Regions from separate parts of the Anoxybacillus sp. P3H1B genome, predicted to be linked through region 2. Evidence: predicted binding sites of a transcription regulator. Region 2 holds the regulator's gene; the other holds the start of a gene.
The links. Region 2 encodes Rex, which represses fermentation and respiration genes when NADH is low (regulators of the CRP and FNR family bind a similar motif). Its sites were predicted from a motif close to TTGTGAAATATTTCACAA; they were not measured.

Region 1 (3,148 bases), on a different contig from region 2:
GATTCTGTGAAATATGGAAATGTTGTAAAATAAAAGTATGTTTCTCTTTGTTTTTGAACTTACAATGAGTAGGAAATGAGCCGAAGACAGCGTTTGGACCATGTTCTTGATGGTGGCAATAGCGAATGGTCTATTTGGGGGGATGGATAATGAAACGACTTTTTATCAAGCAGAAGCTATTTAGGTATGGGTGAAAAATTTACAATCAAAGATCATACGGAAAAAGATGTTTATTACGTGGAAGGCAGTTTTATGAAAATTCCTAAAACGTTTTCAATCCGGAATGCAAGTGGAGAAGAAGTAGCTCTTATTACGAAAAAAACGTTCAGTTTTTTACCGAAGTTTTTTGTAGAGGTGAATGGTCAAGAAGTCTTAACAATAAGAAAAGATTTTTCTATTTTAAAACCGCGCTATACGATTGATGCAGCCAATATTGAAGTTCGTGGTAATTGGTGGGAAATGGACTTTCAAGTTTTGCGGCAGGGGAAGGTTGTCGGCTATGTTAGTAAGAAGTGGTTTACTTGGGGGGATAGTTACGAAGTTCAAATATTGGATGAAGAGATGGAAAAGATCATCGTCGCCATTGTCATTGCTATTGATTGTGTAAAAGCTGACCAAGCTAATGCTTCCATCATTCATACTAGTTCTTAAAAGGAAAGCCTGCTACGTGGGAACGGGTGCCTGTCACTTGTCGAAAATCATGTAGAACCCCTCCAGCTGCTTAAAATACGGCTGGAGGGGGGGATAGGAACGGACTGTTGCGTAGAAAGAACTTGAACCCTCATGCAACATCAGTCAAATCGGAATTTTTCTACCTGATCAAAAATGAATCATAGGGTTGGCCATCATCTTAAAATATTTTTAACAACTGGTAGATCCGCTGCCCTCGTTGTTTACAACGAAGCGGCTTTGTTTTTTGATATGTCTGAAGTGTGATGATGTTTTCGTTAGGCTAAAATCGCCTGCGCCTTTTCCTGCAAATAATCGACGAATGACAGGCCCTGTCCCTTTCCCCTCGTTTTTATTTATTCTTCTATTCCTAAAGCCTGGAGGTAATGTGTCAAACTTTCCTCTGCACATTTGGTCACCAGTTCGGTAAAAGGCTCCAATTCCCCTTCTACACTTGCTTTTTCTAACGATTCATAATACTTTAAGCGATGTTCAGGGCTTGCCTTAATAATCGCAGGAGGGTATCCATGGTGCATGAGTATAAAGTTCATCATCAAACGTGCGGTTCGTCCGTTCCCATCCGCAAAAGGATGGATATAGACAAGCCGAAAGTGAAGCTTTGCAGCTAATGGGACGGGATGAAGCGCGGTCTTATTTTGTTCATACCAAGAAAATAAATGATTCATTTCCTCTTGGACATTTAAAAAATGAACAGGGTGATGAACGCTTCCTGAGATGCCTACATGATGTGTTCTGTATTTCCCTGCATTTTCATTGTCAATATTTTTTAATTCATTCATTTTTACATGCCTTTCACCTCTTGATAGGAATCGCAATGGCGAATATGGTGATATACCGCTTTAATTCTACTTTATGTTGATTGAGTAAAATATTAAAGTATATTTTGCATTTTAATAGTTAACATCAAAAAACAGAGGATGAATGCCCTGTCACTTGTCGAGAGTGGAAAAAAGATGGGCAACGAAATGTTTGTTCACTATGTCACAAATTCTCTACATATTTGTCACAAATCAGTCAACGTCCTTTAACAAAAGGCACATCGTTTTTCATTACAATAGTATGTGAAAGGTTGAACAATATTTTCACCGTATGATTAGGGGTAACATGCATCGAGGAGGGAAAGCTACGATGTCTGAACTGTTTTTAGCTCGGCTTCAATTTGGCGCAACCACGATTTTTCACTTTTTGTTTGTTCCGCTATCCATCGGTTTAGCTTTTATGGTTGCACTGATGGAAACATTTTATGTGGTGAAAAATCAAGAGATTTATAAAAAAATGGCGAAGTTTTGGGGGCATTTGTTTTTGATTAATTTCGCGGTTGGGGTGGTAACGGGAATTATTCAAGAGTTTCAGTTTGGAATGAACTGGTCAGAGTATTCGCGCTTTGTTGGGGATGTGTTCGGCGCTCCTTTGGCCATTGAAGGACTGCTCGCTTTCTTTATGGAGTCGACGTTTATCGGTTTATGGATTTTTGGCTGGGGGCGTCTATCCAAGAAAATCCATTTATTGTGCATTTGGCTTGTTTCCATTGGAACGATGCTTTCGGCTCTTTGGATTTTGGCCGCAAACTCGTTTATGCAGGAACCTGTTGGCATCGTCATTCGGAATGGACGGGCTGAAATGAACGATTTCTTTGCTTTATTACGAAACCCACAATTATTAGTGGAATATCCGCACGTGATCTTTGGATCATTGGCGACAGGCGCTTTCTTCATTGGCGGCGTGAGCGCGTATAAATTATTGAAGCGGCAAGAAGTAGAGTTTTTCCAGAAGTCGTTTCAAATGGCGATGGTCGTTGCTTTGATTTCCGGACTCGGCGTGGCGTTTAGTGGACATGCCCAAGCTCAGCATTTAATGGAATCCCAGCCAATGAAAATGGCCGCAAGCGAAGGGCTGTGGCAGGACAGCGGCGATCCGGCCGCTTGGACGATTTTTGCCCTTATTGATGTGGAAAACCAAAAAAATAACTTGGAGCTATCGATTCCGTATGCGTTAAGCTATCTTGCTTATGAGAAGTTTGAAGGCAAGGTGCCGGGAATGCTCACCTTGCAAAAGGAATATGAAGCAAAATACGGACCGGGCAACTATATTCCGCCGGTGAAAACGACATTTTGGAGCTTCCGCATCATGGCGGGCGCAGGGCTGTTGATGATTGTGATGGCCGCGTTCGGCTTATGGTGGAATTTCCGGGAGACACTAATGAAAAAATCAGCCTTTTTAAAGATCATGGTGACATTGATTGCCTTTCCATTTATCGCGAATACGGCGGGCTGGATTATGACAGAAATCGGCCGTCAGCCATGGACCATTTTTGGATTGATGAAAACGGCTCAATCGATTTCGCCAAATGTGTCTGTCGGCTCATTATTGTTCTCGTTCATTGCCTTTACAACGATTTATCTTATTTTGGCCATCGTGCTCATTTATCTGTTTGTGCGGGAAATTAAAAAAGGAGCCG
Region 2 (3,148 bases):
CCCTTGGTCTTTAAATTTTTCTTGCAGGATATCATATTCTTTTAGCAATTTATCGTAACGTTTTGGGTCTGCAAGAAGATCGGGATCTCCCATCTGCTGTTCCATTGTGCGCAGCTCTTGTTCCATTGCTTTTAATGGGGAAAACACGGTCATCATTTCCTCCCATATTGATAGGGTGGAATCGAGGCCGCTATCTTGGGCAAGATAACCGATCGTGACGTCTTTAGGTTTGATGATTTCCCCGCTGTCATATGACAGTTCGCCAGCCATGATTTTAAGTAGCGTTGATTTTCCCGCTCCGTTTCTTCCGACGAGAGCGATGCGGTCTTTTGACTGTATTTCTAATTTTATATTCGATAAAATAAGATCAGCGCCAAAATATTTAGAAAGTTGTCGTATTTGTAAAATGATCATTGTTTTTCACCTCTCGTTTTACTAGTGTATCGCAAGAGCTTTTACTTGGGCAATAAAACGAGTTAGAAAAGACAGACGGGAAAAAATAGTGTATAGTTTATAAGTGGAGGAGATATTATTGGCATCTTTTACGCATTTTAATGAACAAGGCCGCGCCAAAATGGTCGATATTACCGAAAAGGCGGATAGCGTGCGTGTGGCGGTGGCTCGGACAAGTATTACGGTGAGCCAGGAGATTTATGAAGGAATTGTCAGCCATTCTGTAAAAAAGGGAGATGTCCTTGCGGTTGCTCAAGTCGCTGGTATTATGGCGGCTAAAAAAACTGCTGATCTTATTCCCATGTGCCATCCTTTAATGTTAAAAGGAGTCGATATTCAATTCGAATGGAGGATGCATGAACAGAGCTGTGAGCTGATCATTACAGCGACTGTGAAAACGAAAGGGAGCACAGGGGTAGAGATGGAAGCGCTCACGGCTGCTTCGGTCTGTGCGCTTACGGTTTATGATATGTGCAAAGCGTTGGATAAAGGAATGGTGATTGGGCCAACATATCTCGTAGAAAAAGCCGGAGGGAAATCCGGACACTACCAGCGTAAAGCAAAGTAAGACGGTTTAAGTGAATGCGGGGGATTTATCATGAGCAATGAACAGCCGAAAATTCCACAGGCAACTGCTAAGCGATTACCACTATACTATCGTTTTTTAAAAAATTTATATGCTTCAGGAAAACAGCGAGTATCTTCAGCTGAATTAAGCGAAGCCGTTAAAGTCGATTCAGCAACCATTCGGCGTGATTTTTCTTATTTTGGGGCTCTTGGAAAAAAGGGTTATGGGTATAATGTTAGTTATTTATTATCGTTTTTTCGCAAGACGCTTGATCAAGATGAAATCACGGAAGTGGCGTTAGTCGGAGTCGGAAATCTAGGAACAGCATTTTTAAATTATAATTTTATGAAAAATAATAATACAAAGATCGTGATGGCTTTTGACGTCGATCAAGCAAAAGTAGGGACAGAAGTGGGTGGAGTGCCTGTTTATCACTTAAATCAACTGGAAGAACTCATCCATGAACAAATTTCTGTGGCGATTTTAACCGTTCCAGCGCATGCTGCGCAGTCTATTACGGATCGTCTTGTGCAGAAGGGAATCAAAGGCATTTTGAATTTCACTCCTGCACGCCTAAATGTGCCGGAAAACATCCGGGTGCATCATATTGATTTGGCCATTGAGCTACAGTCGCTTGTATATTTTTTAAAGAATTACCCATCTGAATCAAATGGAGTGAACTCATTGTGAAATATTTACTTATTTTGCTTGTTATTGTCTTATTGTTTGGGACGAAAAAACTTCCAGAGCTGGGGAAATCGCTCGGCCAGTCGCTAAAAGAATTTAAGAGTGCGACGAAGGGATTAACGGATGAAGAAGAAAACAACAAAAAAGCGTAACGATGAACGGTAGGATGGTTCCATATGAGCGATAAAGAAATGTCTGTATATGAACATCTTGGGGAATTAAGAAAACGATTGATTATTGTGCTGATTTTTTTTGCTATTGCTTTGACTGCCAGCTTCTTTCTTGTCGAGCCTGTGATTCGGTATTTGCAACAGGCTGATGAAGCAAGAGAGTTAACGATGAATGCCTTTCGATTGACCGATCCGATTAAAATTTATATGCAATTTGCATTTGTCATCGCTTTGATTATGACCGCACCGGTTTTGCTTTATCAAATTTGGGCCTTCGTCAGCCCTGGACTATACGAAAAAGAGAGAAAAGTGACACTTAGCTATATTCCATTGTCATTATTTTTATTTTTAAGCGGCATTAGCTTTGCCTATTTTGTTTTGTTTCCATTTGTCGTCCGTTTTATGCAAGACTTGGCGACAGATCTAGGCATCAATCAAGTAATTGGCATTAACGAATATTTTACGTTTTTGCTTCAGCTTGTATTGCCGTTTGGTGCGTTATTTCAATTGCCGGTGATCGTTATGTTTTTAACGCGTCTTGGGTTGATTACCCCTTTTTTACTGTCAAAAGGGAGAAGGTATGCGTATTTGCTTTTATTAATTGTAGCAGCGATCATAACCCCTCCAGATGTAATATCACAATTAATTGTAATGATTCCGTTGTCTTTTTTATATGAAGTGAGCATATGGATCTCAAGAATCGCCTATCGAAAAGTGCTTTTAGCGGAACAAGCAAGGGCTGACTTAAAATGAACGTCAGCCCTTTTTATTTTTGTTGATTTCGAATTCTAATATATAGGGTGATCAGTCGCAAAAATACACCGAAGTCTAAAGTGGCCAAGACCATTAAGGCAACGGTAGAGAAATTCCATATGCTCTCATGGGCGCTTTGAGTGGCTAAATAAGTGAATAAAGCCCCCATTAGAAAGTAGAACAACGCGGTGCTTAAAGGTGAAATTCTCATAATGAAAAGCCCCCAAATATAAATTGCATCTTGTCGGTTTCTTTTATGATTTGTTCGATATGATCAGCAAAGACGGTTTGCATCACGACAACGAACGTATTCATTGTCACATGAGCAAAGATCGGAACGAAAATACGCTTTGTTTTGGCATAAAGAAAAGCAAATGTAAATCCCATGGTTGAATACAGGAGAAGGTGTTCAAGCTCCATATGGACGACTGCGAACAATAAGGAACTAATCGTAGCCGCAATCAAGAAATTATACTTATTATACAGGGTGCCAAAGATAATTTTACGAAAAATCACT

Region 1: a site for Rex is predicted at 1,750-1,767, ahead of AT864_RS16655 (cytochrome ubiquinol oxidase subunit I). Genes of this name have one in related genera too.

The regions. Positions count from the first base shown of each region.
Region 1 is NZ_LPUG01000031.1:18,668-21,815, reverse strand. It holds partial or broken gene AT864_RS16665 (LURP-one-related/scramblase family protein) at 150-651, shown strand; gene AT864_RS16660 (Fic family protein) at 1,026-1,469, opposite strand; gene AT864_RS16655 (cytochrome ubiquinol oxidase subunit I) at 1,819-3,148, shown strand, end outside.
Region 2 is NZ_LPUG01000033.1:5,941-9,088, forward strand. It holds gene abc-f (ribosomal protection-like ABC-F family protein) at 1-414, opposite strand, end outside; gene moaC (cyclic pyranopterin monophosphate synthase MoaC) at 533-1,021, shown strand; gene AT864_RS17025 (redox-sensing transcriptional repressor Rex) at 1,052-1,711, shown strand; gene tatA (twin-arginine translocase TatA/TatE family subunit) at 1,708-1,860, shown strand; gene tatC (twin-arginine translocase subunit TatC) at 1,885-2,631, shown strand; gene AT864_RS17040 (YdiK family protein) at 2,645-2,842, opposite strand; gene AT864_RS17045 (CPBP family intramembrane glutamic endopeptidase) at 2,839-3,148, opposite strand, start outside.